Regions from separate parts of the Bacillus cihuensis genome, predicted to be linked through region 2. Evidence: riboswitches for the same ligand, from Rfam matches in the RefSeq annotation. Region 2 holds a riboswitch; each other region holds the start of a gene.
What was found. Region 2 has a riboswitch for cobalamin ahead of mmgD (citrate synthase). Riboswitches for the same ligand answer to the same signal wherever they lie in the genome.

Region 1: it holds a riboswitch for cobalamin, as region 2 does, so the genes downstream of both, V179_RS0126380 (hypothetical protein) here and mmgD (citrate synthase) in region 2, are expected to answer to the same signal.
Region 3: it holds a riboswitch for cobalamin, as region 2 does, so the genes downstream of both, V179_RS0121910 (FecCD family ABC transporter permease) here and mmgD (citrate synthase) in region 2, are expected to answer to the same signal.

The regions. Positions count from the first base shown of each region.
Region 1 is NZ_KI632502.1:9,847-14,682, reverse strand. Features, by position in the region: gene V179_RS0126385 (ABC transporter substrate-binding protein) at 248-1,213, opposite strand; gene V179_RS0126380 (hypothetical protein) at 1,256-1,765, opposite strand; cobalamin riboswitch at 1,952-2,170, opposite strand; gene V179_RS0126370 (AAA family ATPase) at 2,609-3,565, shown strand; gene V179_RS0126365 (DUF58 domain-containing protein) at 3,565-4,773, shown strand; gene V179_RS0126360 (transglutaminase TgpA family protein) at 4,770-4,836, shown strand, end outside.
Region 2 is NZ_KI632495.1:194,524-199,359, reverse strand. Features, by position in the region: gene prpD (2-methylcitrate dehydratase) at 1-545, opposite strand, end outside; gene mmgD (citrate synthase) at 626-1,756, opposite strand; cobalamin riboswitch at 2,169-2,366, opposite strand; gene V179_RS0106735 (S8 family peptidase) at 2,528-3,508, opposite strand; gene V179_RS0106730 (sensor histidine kinase) at 4,404-4,836, opposite strand, start outside.
Region 3 is NZ_KI632498.1:5,625-10,460, reverse strand. Features, by position in the region: gene V179_RS0121915 (ABC transporter ATP-binding protein) at 17-1,441, opposite strand; gene V179_RS0121910 (FecCD family ABC transporter permease) at 1,447-2,511, opposite strand; cobalamin riboswitch at 2,670-2,849, opposite strand; gene V179_RS0121905 (hypothetical protein) at 3,083-3,331, opposite strand; gene V179_RS0121900 (hypothetical protein) at 3,373-3,681, opposite strand; tRNA gene V179_RS0121895 (tRNA-Arg) at 3,788-3,861, shown strand.

The DNA.
Region 1 (4,836 bases), on a different contig from region 2:
ACGAAAAGGTCAGGACACATCTACTATATATTGTTTAGAAGACGGTTAAATGTCATGGTAAAGTGAAACTACAATCAGTGGGAGGCTTCATACCCCACTGATTGTTAGTTGAACCATTCGGGCATTAACGGTATATAGAGTGTGAGGTCTGACCCTTTTGGGTTCTTTTCTGTACAAGAAACTTTCCGAGGTTGCTGGGCTATGCCTAAGAATAGGGAGAGCCCACGCCACAGTATGAAGTTTCGGTTTATTTAAAAAGTTCAGGATAGACGGTTTTGGCAACAAGTTCGACAGCTTCGCCTATGCGTGGTCCTGGGCGGGACATCACGTCTTCATTTAAGTAGTATACTTTGTCCTCTTTAACGGCTGTAAGTTGGTCCCAACCTGTACGGGTCTTAATTTCTTGCTCAGGGTTTTCAATAAAACCAGCAGTCGTTGTGATGACATCAGGATTACGCTTAATGATTTCTTCCTCAGAAACTTTGATCCAACCTTCTTGATCCTCAAAGATGTTGGTTACCCCTGCTTTTGCTAAGATTTCTTGTTGAAATGTCTTCTTGCCAGGTGTATAGATTTCTGGAGCAGGGCTTATTTCTAAATAGACACTTTTCTTTTCATTTACAGTGTCCGTTTTATCAACCACAGCTGCAATTTGGTTTTTAATTGCATCGACGATTTCAGCGCCTTTCTCCTTAACGCCCATTACTTCTGCAATTTGCTGAATGTCACCGTAAACATCTTCAAATGTAGCAGCAGATGCAATGACAAAGATTGGGATTCCAGCGTCTTTCAGTGGCTGTAAGGTAGCCTCGTCACCAATCGTATAGGCGATAATGACATCGGGATTTAATGCAATTATTTTCTCTGCATTAATATTCATTGAATCAGAAACTGATTCAATGTCGGCTGCCTTTTCTGGATAGTTATCAACATCTGTGACCCCGACTATTTTTTCACCTGCACCTAGAGCAAAGAGAATTTCTGTATTACTTGGCTGAAGGGAGATAACTTTTTCAGGGACTTTATCAAAGGTGATTTTGTTGCCAAGATCGTCAGTTACTGAATATGGCTGGTCCTTTTCTTGTTTAACTTCACTTGCAGGGGCATCATCCTTATTTGGTGCTGATTGATTATTATTCCCACACCCAGCAAGTACTAAAGTAAATGAAAGCATTAGGGCAAGTAGCCAATTGTTCGATATGAATTGTTTCATTGTGTTCTCCTCATTTCTTATTCCAATTATTGAGTGGATGCATTATTTTTTCGTCGATTTAATGTCATAACATATACTCTCGTGAGGGATTTCATCGACGCCAAGTTGTTTATTGACATAGACGGCCATAACGAATAAAACGTTCGCTAATAAGTGAGTATAATCGAACAAGATTTTAGGAACTTCTCTTTCAAGACTCACTTTATGAAGCGCTCGCACCGATTTCTTGGCTTCGCTGCGGCAAGTATGTAAAATGCAAGCTCCAGGAGTTCCTTGTGGCAAAACGAAGGTGCTGATTGCGTCTTTTACCTCTATTGAATAAAAATCATACATGCTACTCAAGTGATCTAAGTCTTCTTGTGTAATGCCTAAACGTCCGCGTACTGAGCCATTTAGGTTATACCCCATGTCGAGTAAATACATTAAATCTTTGTGTACAACAGGGACATCCTTTGTAAATGCACATGCTAAGCCGATTCGTGATGTCAAAGAGTCAGTCCTGATTTCAAAGTCCACTGTTGAAGCTGATTCGCGCATGTATGGATAACACATAAAACGGAAATCTTTTTTTGCCAAATATAATCCCCCTTATCTGCTAAATAGAGTGAATCCCCCTTTGGATCGCTTCCTATAACAAAAAAAACCGACCAAGAAAATTGGGCGGCACACCATCATGCATATCCAGTTGGAAAGAAAAGATGAGAGTTTGCCGTACAATCCTCTTATCTTCCGAAGAGTATAATACGCTGGAAAGAAGGCAGGTCTCCTGGCTTGTGCTTCATTTTACTTTAAGAACCTTCCCATTAACATCACAGAATGTTGCACTTTGCTCGATTCCGTTAAATAAACAGTGGTTTATCCTTATTTCATGGCACTCACAGTTGCGGAAACAGCTTCGGTTCTTCACCGAATTCCCTATTAAGCTGAAAGTTCAGCACCCTTTTTCTGCAAGATTATATTCACTTATCAGTAGTTTACCATATAATTCTGATAAAAAACTTATACTTTCACTAGATATATTTAGTTTATTTTTAACATTCGAATAACTACTTGTTTAATAAAAGATCCAATGTTTTAATTGTGGATTCAAGTTGATAAAAACTTTTTGGTACGAAATCTACAGGCTTATGATTTCGATATCGGATAGTAAGTTTTCATACATGCGTGGAATAGAGTACTTTAGAATTTTATCTAACCATATTAATCTCTGTTAATAGCCTGAATCTTTTAAGTAACTCAATTATGTAAAGATTGTAAATATACTGGAAAAAGAAGGGGTTTCGAGAAAGTTGTCGAACTTAGTTTCAAGAAATGGTTTATATCAAATAAGAACAGGTAAGAAATTTTTCGGTTTTTTTGAAAAAATGATAAGGAATGGTTTACAGGAGGTAAGAAATGACATATGAAGGAAAGCACCCAAAATTGAATGAAGTAATCCATAATATTGAGAAGGTTATTATTGGGAAAAGAGATATAGCAGAATTAAGTGTAGTAGCCCTACTGGCGGGTGGGCATGTTTTGTTGGAAGATGTTCCGGGTGTTGGCAAAACAATGATGGTTCGTGCGCTGGCAAAGTCAATCAGTGCAGATTTTAAACGTATTCAATTCACACCTGACTTGTTGCCATCTGATGTAACAGGCGTTTCCATTTATAATCCAAAGGAACAAGAATTTGTTTTCCGACCTGGGCCAATAATGGGAAATATTATCCTCGCTGATGAGATTAATCGAACATCTCCAAAAACTCAATCTGCTTTATTAGAAGGGATGGAAGAGGCTAGTGTGACGATTGACGGTGTAACAAGGGTGTTGGAGCAGCCGTTCTTTGTCATGGCGACGCAAAATCCTATTGAATATGAAGGAACCTATCCGCTACCTGAAGCTCAATTGGATCGTTTTTTATTAAAGATGAAAATGGGATACCCTGATATATATGAAGAAATGGAAGTTCTTAATCGGGCCCGCTTAGTACCGCCGATTGAGAATCTTGCGCCAGTGATGTCATTGGTTGAACTGCGCGGTTTGCAGCAAGAGGCAAAGTCCATCATTGTCGATGATACGATTAAACATTATATTGTTGAAATGACACAAAGAACACGTAATCATCGTAGTGTGTACCTAGGTGCAAGTCCTCGTGGATCAATAGCCTTAATGAAAGCATCTCAAAGCTATGCACTATTATGTAACAGAGATTATGTGTTGCCGGATGATGTTCAATATCTTGCCCCGTTTGTGTTATCGCATCGTCTCATCTTGAAATCTGAAGCGAAGTACGAGGGGATTACAGCTGAGCAAGTGGTTGCTGAGATTATTGAAAATAATCCAGTGCCAGTAAAAAGGGCCGTGAATTAATGATGCAATTATTAGTGGAGAAAATAAGACCTTATGTAAAGGTCATTATGCTCATTTGTTTAGTGTTCTTTGCATTTGTGTTTGCGATGTTTCAAGGAGGCTTCCTAAGTTGGTTTTTACTCTTTACGTTTCTGCCTTTTGCCCTTTGTTCGATCGGTGTCTTTTTCTATCCGATACACAAGTTCACAGTAACAAGATCATTAGATAAAACGGAGTTTAGAGCAGGGGAAACGATTGAAGTAAGAATTGAAATTTCACGAAAAGACCGCTTTCCGCTTTTATTTCTTTTGATAGAAGAAGAGCTTGATGGCAGATTAGGTAAAAGCGCTTCGATGAAGAAAGTAATTATTTTTCCTTGGTTTCGGAAATCATTTTCACTTAGGATGAAGCTTCATAATCTACCAAGGGGAGACCATAGCTTATCGGGGATTCGTCTGAAAACTGGAGATATCATTGGGTTATTCGACAAGGAAGCCAAGTATGACCTTCCAAAAAAAATTCTAGTCTGGCCTGCTTACTATGATTTGGCGTATAAGCAATTGGAGAATTTCTTTGATCGTGGCGAAGTAGGGTCTGTAAAAAAGATGCAGCGCGAGTATTCCATTGTCAGTGGAGTTCGAGAATACCAACCGGGCGACCAAATGTCTTGGATTAATTGGAAAGCTACGGCCAATAAGAATGCCATCATGACCAAGGAATTTGATGAGCAGAAAAATCATGATGTGTATATCATTTTAGACGAAGAATCCTCACAATCCTTTGAAGATTTGGTTGTATTTGCTGCCTCATTCGCGCATGCCTTACTGAAGAAAGGGGTACTTGTTGGATATGCAGGTTCAGCGATGCATGAAGCGCCCCTAGCAGTCCGTGGCGGAGATGGCCAGAGGCAAAGGATATTTTATCGACTTGCTAAAACAGAAGCAGATGAAAAAGGAAGCTTGCTTTCTTTGTTGGGGTTACATCAAACTATATTTACGCAAAATGCAGCAATCATTATAATTACTTCCCATTTGACTCGAAGAACAGTGGAACAAATCAGTGCTTATAAAACCAACCAGTCGTTTTCAATAGTTTGTATAAAAAGAGAAGAGCCGTTGACAATTGAAGAGCTAGCGGCAAGACAATCCGCTTATACAAGAGGAATGAGAGTTAGTTACTTGGATCGGGGACATGTTGAATCTGGTTTAGTCGAGGTGGTAGCACAATGATTCAAAGAAAAAGCCTACTCGAAAGCTTGTTTAAAGTGGTTTTATACGGATTTGGAGGTTTGT
Region 2 (4,836 bases):
ACCGCAGTTGTCGCTATTTTTACAAATAAAACGTGGTCTAGTCCAACCCGATTTAAACTATTTTCTAATGCTAATACTCCTTGAATCTCATGTGCTTTAATCATCATTTCAAGAACATCTTTCACAGTTAATGCTTCTCTTCCTTCAGCAATATTCACACGACTTAAGTAATCAGTTATTGCTAAAATACCTCCCAAGTTATCAGATGGATGTCCCCATTCTGCAGCTAACCATGTATCGTTATAGTCTAACCAACGAATCATGCAGCCAATATTAAACGCACCTTTAACTGGGTCTAGCACATATGAAGTACCTGGAATACGAGTACCATTTGGAACAATTGTACCAGGAACTACTGGTCCTAATAATTTCGTGCATTCTGGATATCGAAGTGCTAAAATACCACAGCCAATTGTATCAAGTAGAACATAACGAGCCGTTTCATATGCCTCTGTGCTAGTAATCTCTTTGTTTAATACGTAATCTGCAATGTCTGCTAATAACACATCTGTTTGCGTTCGATCAATTCCGTTTATTTTCAGCATTTTTTCATTCCCTTTCTATTATAATTCGTTTATTAATTGGATGGACGTCTTTCACAACGTCCATCCAGCGAGCTAATATCTTACGGTTTTGATAAAACATTGGGGTTATGACGCTCGCCAATATAATTGACACGAGGTCGGAAAAGTCGATTGTTTGCATGTTGTTCAACCACATGAGCACATAAACCTACTGTTCTAGCACTAAAGAAAATCGGTGTATATATTTCAATTGGAAGTCCTAGCATATAGTAAACAGGAGCTGCATAGTAATCTAAATTTGGATAAAGCCCTTTTTCTCTCTCCATAACAACTTCACCAGCTTCACACATTTTATAAAGTAAGTCGTCACCCTTAGAATCACAAAGCTGTTTTAATGCTTTTTTCATGATGAGTGCTCTAGGATCCATCTTCTTCATATAAACGCGATGACCAAATCCCATGATCTTTTCTTTACTGGCTAATTTCTGTTTAAGTAACTGCTTAAACTTTTCAACTGAACCAGCTTCTAAAAGCATGTACATAACAGCTTCATTTGCTCCTCCATGTAAACTACCTTTTAATGAAGCTACAGCTCCTGTTAAGGCACCATACAAATCAGATTGTGTCGAGGCGATAACTCTAGCTGTAAAAGTAGAATTCGGCATCTCATGTTCGCTATATAATAATAAAGATTGGTCAAATATTTTTTCCTCAATTGCAGATGGTACTTTTCCGGTAATCATGTAATAGAAATTGGCACTATATGATAAATCTTTTTTCGGAGGTACAACTTCTTGTTTATTAAGTACTCTGTAACTATTTGCTACGATATTAGGTACTTTCCCCAATAAAGTGTAGGCGCGTTTCTTATTTACTGTTAATGAACGATCATTAATTTGAGCATCATATCCGGCTAATGCAGAAATACCCGTTCTTAGTCCATCCATTGGATGTGTTTTCTCTGGTAATAGTTTTAATATCTTCAGAATATCTTCGGGAACATCATATTCATCCTTCAAAGTTTGTTCTTGTATTCGTTTTTCTTCTGATGATGGAAATCTTTCGTGAAGTAGTAAAAATACGATATCTAAATAATCGTTATTTTCTGATAACTTAATAAGATCATATCCTTGTATGACAATCTCACTATGAATTGTATCTAGGAAAGACAGTTTTGTTTCAGCTGCAATAACTCCATCCAGTCCAGGGGAATAATTTACTTGTCTAGTCATTTTTACTCCTCCAATTCAAATAGTCTTGATACAAGTTCTTGAAAGTATTATCAAAATTATGCAAAAGCAACTTCTTCTCTTCATCGTCTATTCTTTGTAATTCTATTTCATATTTTATTTTGTATGACTATCTTGTCGTGTTGGATCTCTTACAAACTAGATTGTTTAATATTACAGACTTAAAGCAATTGTTGTAATAGCCTTCTGTACTCTATAGCCCCCTTTTAATTTTTGCGAACTATCTTAAATAGCAACAAACAATACCGATTTATATTTTTCATTGGTGCTTTTAGTCTTAATAATTGATTGGAACAGGAACTAAACACAAAAAAACAACTTCTAATAAGTTGTTCATTCACTAAAAAATTTTATTGCTATCTCATCCACGACTATCCCTAGCCTTTCAGGGACTTAGTACTCTATTAATTAGGAAGGACTACCGGCTCATGATAATTGATTTTCGAATCTTCCCATTTTTATTGTCCAAGAACAGAGGCATTTTTCGGTGCGCTCTCAATTACAAAAGACGGTAGTTGCGGGACTCAAATCAACTTCCCTTTTAAGTAGATATAAAAAGTTCTTTATTCACACCTATTAATTAGCTTATTCAATTTTAAATATAACAAAATATTCAAAATATTGCAATTTTTTATTTTTTAATTTTCCCAATTAGAAGTTGTGAATTGATCACAATCTTTTCCTAGACACGCTCTGACCAAGGGGTATCTCCTTATATGCAAACTTTTTCCTTTAGATAATTTAATTATGATGTTAATTTTCTATGTGTAAGTTAAACCCTTTTAACAGTTCTTTTATTTTTTCTACCTTCCGGTGATTTAGTTTTAGCATTCCATGTCCTTCTTGAGTCTCTGGATTTCCTAGTGGAACTGTCTGTTTTAAGAGTTCATTATATACTTCTAACTCTGTTAATCTATGCCCAAGAATTGTTTCAAACTTGTCTATTAATAGATCAACAGCCCCTGACACATGTGGAGCGGCCATAGATGTACCAGATAATACGGCAAATTGGTTACCAGGAAAGGTTGATACAACTTGCTCCCCTGGGGCTACTAAATCCACTTCACCATTAGAATTACTAAATCTGGATATGCGTCCGCGCTGGTTAATCGAACCTACAGCTACAACTTCCGGATAAGCAGCTGGATAACTGTACTCAATTGTATCGGCAATTCCATCCCCATCATTTCCTGCAGCACACACGACCATTATATTTGCTTGAACTGCGTTTCTAATCGATGAATGTAAGGATGGATCATCATTTGATCCCCCTAATGACATAGAGATAACCCGTACTTTTTCACCTTTTGGGCCAGTCCAATTGATAGCGTAATCAATAGCTGATGAAATGTTGTCTGTAGTTCCTTCTCCTAATCCATTTAAAGCCTTAAGTACTAACAATTTCGCTTTAGGCGCTGCACCAACTACTCCAAAACCATTTTTTGCTGCTGCAATAATTCCGCAGACATGTGTCCCATGTCCGTTATTATCGGCAAAATTAATAGGATTACTATTATTATCATCTGTGAAATTATACCCTCCAATAATTTGATTAATTAAATCAGGGTGATCTGGCTGGCATCCCGTATCAATTACAGCCACTACAATGTTCTCTCCTTTATAACCTTCCCTCCAAATTGAGCGTGCGCGAATCATTCTTATCCCTCGTGGAACTTCCACAGTGTTTTCTTTAACACCTTCAACACGGAACGGTATTAGTTGAACATTAGGCAATACGTTCCTCTCCCTTCAAATTAACCCTAATTGGGAAGTAGCAACTCCTTTTTTAAGGACAGATGTGGAGTATCACACTTATAACCCGTTTAGGTTAGCTAAATTAGCATTTCTTTATTCTATGTACGGGGATAAGCATTCGCTATAAACCTTTGTATCATTTGAACTTATAGTTTACTAGGGAACTACCTTACTTTTATCGATTTTAAAAAACTATAATAACAGCTTTCCTACATACCGACAAATTGAAATAATTACATTCAGATGGGTTATGTTATTCCCCCCTGACCCATTCAACCAGAAATAAGGAGCTGTAAAAAAGCTCCTATTGTGAAGTGATCCCCTCGTATCAAAAGGTCCACTAATTATTCTTAATGCATCATATTTATAACCGGAGCCGGACTAGAACCGCGATACCCATGGAGTTCAAATCCCGTCTAGTACCAATTCACCCTTTCATTTTAGATCGCCGCCTAATCTTTATTATCTTTTTAATGGAAAATCTTTTTAATTTAGAAAATCGAATTTCAAAAGTCCAATTGTTTATCCAAAGTGATATTCCTGTTTCAAGGATAATAAATAAAAGAAAACATGATATAACTATCCAAACAATCTTAGTTAATGTAATCATCCCCCTTTACTCTTTACTATTCAATTTGTTGAGTATATATAACTCAATATGTTATGGCAATTAGCATAGCGGTGAGAGTGGAAATCTGTTCTACTTGCGAAAGAAAAGATAATTAGACCTTTTCGCAAACACAAAACCTAAGAAGACTCTGTCTTAAGCTATAAGTTTATACTGTCGTTTACCCTTGTAATAAATAAAGTTATACTTTTACGGAACATAAAAAAGCACCCATTCAGGTGCTTTCCTATAATTTATACGATTAACTCAGTGAGTATAAAAGTCACTGAATATATATTGAGGTAATATTATTTGAAAATGTGTCCCATTAGGACTGCTATCGACTATTTTTATATCTCCACGATGCTCAAAAATGATTTTCTTTATAAAAGGTAACCCTAGACCTAATCCATCTTTTTTAAAAGAGATAAAGGGATCAAAAATGGCTTCCCAATTTTCTAAAGGTACACCTTTTCCAGTATCAACAATATCGATAATGATTCTATCACCCTCAACAAGAGTAGTCACAACGATTTTTTTTACTTTTCTATCCTGTGGTATAGCTTCCAAACTATTTTTAATTAAATTCACAAACACTTGTTTTATATAAGTATCATTTACATAAGCTTTTAAAGTTTTATACTTTTTCTCAAAAGAAATTTCTACAGAATTTTCTTTGAGGACTTCTTTTGATAATCCA
Region 3 (4,836 bases), on a different contig from region 2:
ATGGCGTTTTTACGCCCTATTCGTTTTGTATGGCAAGCAGTATGCATTCATACACACCAGAGCTAACTAGCTTACGTAATGATTCCATAGATTCACCATGCCGAATGTCTGTACCCCGTTGCGAAGCAGCAATTAAGATGCTGTCCTCCGTCATTGTTTCTTCTCCATACCCGTATAACGCCTTCACCTTTGCTTCCGTTGCAGTTACAAGGCATTGAATAAATGCTTCTTCCGTTAAACACCCATTTACAAATACCCATGTATGGATGTTTGATCCTATCACTTTTTCAGACTGAACGACATGATGTGGATTATGGATATTCCTTTTTCCAGCCGTTACCACGATAAAAATTGAAATATTATCTCCTTGATAGAATCTGACCGCTACTGTTTTCAGATCAACATTTGTTATCATCCCTATCGTCTCACTTCGATTAAATCCATGAGCTGACAAGTACTCAATCATTTCCTTTTGAGGATCTGAGCAATCAAAGGTACGCTTGTTATGACAATTCACAAATGTTTGGTACCAGCCATTCCCAATCTCTGTCATTCCTAATGATATCGTCTTAAGCGGGATCGGTGATTTCAATGCAAGCCAATCATCTTTCTTTTCTATATATTGCTCGTTAATTACTAAAGTTTCTTGCTCTTTTGCAAGATGAGCTGGAACAATGAATAATTGTGATTTAGGAACATTGGGATGTGGGTAATTTTCAATGTCTGTTTGGTATACTGCTTGAACGCGTTCTCGTTTTAACACTTCATTCGGTTTATCATTGATTTGAATTTGTCCTTTATCCAAAAGTAGCAGTCTATCACAGTAAAGACTAGCAAGATTTAAATCATGAAAAATAGAAACAACAGTCAGATCTCTTTCCTTTGTCCAACTTTTCATCAAGTCGAGTAACTCTTTCTGATAGGAAAGATCCAAATGATTTGTCGGCTCATCCAAGAAGAGAATTTCCGGTTCTTGTGCCAATGACTGTGCAAGCAAGACACGCTGTCTCTCACCACCAGAAAGCTGGTCAAATGGTAGATGTTGAAACGGAGTAGTACCCGTCTGTTTCATAACTCTTTGGACCACTTCTTCATCTTCCTTTGACCAACTCTGTAGTAAACCCTTTTGATGCGCATATCTGCCAAGCGAGACTGTTTCTTTTACCGTATAGGAAAAAGCCTGTGTAGAGTGCTGTGGCAAGACAGCACTTACTCTAGCCAGTTCCTTCGTACGGTACTCCTGCAGCCGTTTTCCTTTAAGCAAGATCTCACCACTATGATAAGGTAAAATGCCACTCATCATTTGAAGCAGCGTAGTTTTTCCACTGCCATTCGGTCCGAGAATTCCAAACAATTCTCCTCGAGCAACCTCGAATGAAAGATTTTTCAAAACAGGCATATTCTTGGTATACCCACCTATCAATTCAGTAACAGTTAGCATATTTATCACCTTCGTTCTTCTATCCTGCGCCGTTTTAATAAAATTATAGCAAAGACGGGGGCACCAATTAATGCGGTAATAACGCCAATTGGTAATTCAGCTGGGGAAATAATAACCCTTGACACAAGATCCGCCAAAATTAAGAATCCCGCCCCAATAATCATCGACAACGGCAATAAATGCTTATGATCTGGACTAACAAGTCGTCTCGTGAAATGTGGAATCACTAAGCCAACAAAGCCTATTGTCCCTGAAACGGCTACAGCAGCCCCGGTTAACAGCGAACCTGCAATCAAAATCATTAGCTTTCTTTGTTTCACGTTCACACCCAAATGCTGGGCACGCTCTTCTCCAAAGGATAAAGCATTCAGTTCACGAGCATTCAGCATAAGGATCACAGTTCCAACGATAAAAAATGGCAGAATAATCCCCACATAACTCCATCCTCGCATTGATACGCTTCCTAATAGCCAGCCAATAATCTGACGTAATTCTTCTCCAGTCAAGGCAATCATTAAGGAAATAAACGCACCTAAAAACGAACTAAAAATAATCCCTGTTAAAATAATTGTCTCTACCTTTATCGAGCGATCCATTTTCTGTGCAAACAACAACACAGAGAAAATCGTCAAGAATGAAAACAAGACACTTAATAACGGTAAAGTAAATAAGCCAATAACAGGTAGAGAAAGCCCAAAGAAAATCGTTACAACTGCTCCTACTGAAGCCCCAGAAGAGACACCGAGTGTATAAGGATCGGCTAACGGATTTCGCAAAAGCCCTTGAAACGCTGCACCAGAAATGGCAAGGGATGCGCCTACTAAACCGGCCAACACAACACGCGGCAAACGTATTTTCATTACAATATTTGTGAACATCACATTCGCTTCAGTTGAAAGTGGTAATTGGAACACTTCCTTGCCAATAATTTGGAAAAGCTCCGAAACAGGGACTGATACCGAACCTACTGAAATTCCAACAATCATTGAAAAAGCAAGAAATGCAAATGCAAGTATATAAGCTAATTGTTTACCATTTTGTAAATTTTTTTGCTTTAATGAATTTCGCAAATTCTACTAGTCCCCTATCATACGTTTTTACAGGGAATAATTAAAAGGTCAGCCTCCACTATTTTTTCAGGAAGGCTGACCCTTATGAGTCAATCGTCTATAGTATGAACAGATATTCCCGTACGTCTGCCACACACCTTCCTATCCACGTAGGTAAATTTGGTGCACAAATACAGGCAGGTTTCCTGGCTTATGGTCTACACTTACAGCACCTTCCCATATTTTCATACAGTGGCTATCTACTGCTCGCTCGCATTTACAGTGGCGGGACCGCGTTGGATTTTCACCAACTGCCCTTTTAAGTCTTAGAAAAAGACACCTATTTCGTTTTTGTATTTTGTTTCTATCCATCTATTATACACAATTGAACGCGATAATTAGTCAGAAAATTATTACATAATGAGTCAACAGACAATCTTTTTTATCCCCTGTCACAACAACTCTTTACTTTTTTCTTTGCTCTGATTCTAAGTACTTTATTAGCTCTTCGTCATTATTGGTTCGCAACACTTCTTGTGTATAGTCAAAAATAATATAGATGGGGATGCTCTCTATTTTCAATTCAGGATATTCAGACGATAATTCTATCAGTCACTATCGTGCGAATTGGGCTCAAATCATACTTATGTTCAGCAAAATTAATAGGACTGACATCTGATTTTCCAAGGATAGTTATTGCGCTATTTTCATGTTCTCTCGGCAATAATACCTGATCAGAAACGAGCTGTTTAATGTCCAGTTTAATGGAATATGTCGTCTCTTTCCCAGCCAGCCACTTTGCATGGATAAGATAAGATTTATAACCAACCCCATTTTCCAAGGTATACTCTCTGAAACTGACTGTATTCCACCCCTCCGTTCTTATAAAATCCTCTCCATCTCCAAAATTGCAATCTCTGAAATGCAGAAACCTTCCGGCTCTTCAACAAATTCAACTGTAAGTTTTGTTCGTGGGTTAACCTTCGTAATAGGATCTTCTTTCTGGCTTTTCACAATTACGGTCCCATCCATTTTAAAACTGCGAACCTGATAAGCAATCCTATCTCCATCCACTGTTGCTAGTAACTCTGTAGGTTTATGAAGTTTCTTTGTTTTGGCTTTATCCAGGATATATAATGAGAGAGCGCCCCTAAACACAAGAACAACTATTAAAAAAATACTTTTTTTCATTAGATCCCCCTATTTATTTTAAAGTGGGCCTAATTTTCTTTAGCGCATAAATCTTGAAAATTTTTCTTATAACAACTATAATATATCAGTCACACTCTTTTCATATGTCCCAGTAGCTCAGCAGGATAGAGCGACAGCCTCCTAAGCTGTAGGTCGTAGGTTCGACTCCTATCTGGGACGCTAAGTAGAAACAGCCAAAACCTTGATATTATAAGGTTTTGGCTGTTTTATTTTATAGTACAGTTCAACACATTTTATATGATACAGCTGTTTTGCCGAAAATCTGCCGAAAACTAATTATGAAGCTGCCCCTTCAAAGGGCATATTTCTTCAATTCCACTCACATGCCCCACCGTCCCTATCCCGGTCTAAATCATAAGGACCTTTATCTGGCCCCCGTTGGCTTCATAAAACAGCTGGGCATCTTCCTTGTTGTCAAAGTTCGAACAATCATAATCCTATGTTGCGTAGGAATTGGGGTTTCCTTTCCTTCCTCTTCGCATCCTGAACTCGTCGGTTCTGCCTCATAACTATTAAGAAGAGTACATATCCACATTCCAAGAAGAGCTATACTAATAATGCTCAGAATCCAAGGAAAGGATTTACGCCAAATACCAGGCTCGAAAACTTCGTTGTTTCTTCTCTTAAACATATTCAAAGTCTACTTTCACGTTTACTAATAATCCATTTATCACAACGAAAAGAACGATTGTTTTATTAAACAATCGCACTCGATAGTAAATTTCAATAAATTCAAGTTTATTCTGTCGACCACTGTTATAATTCAGTGAATTACATCATGCCGCCCGTAAGGTGAGAGTGTGTAATTTCTTTAATGACGTATGCGAAATGTGCGGTATTTCAAGGACTTTAACACATTCAATATATATTATTTTTGTTTACCGGTAAAGAGATACGAGATAATGAAAAAGAGGCTCCTCAAAAGTTTACTCAACTATGAGAAGCCTCTATTAAAAATCCTCTATGTTAGCAAAATGTTTGCATTTCACTCACACAACCCCTTAGATTTGGCTTTTCATATTTACAAATTTAACAACAAAATTACGAATATTTTAAAAATTAAACGGTCACAAATCTCGACTTGGGTACTATTGCCTAGTATTTCATCCTCGATAGTGAAAATCTACACTCTTA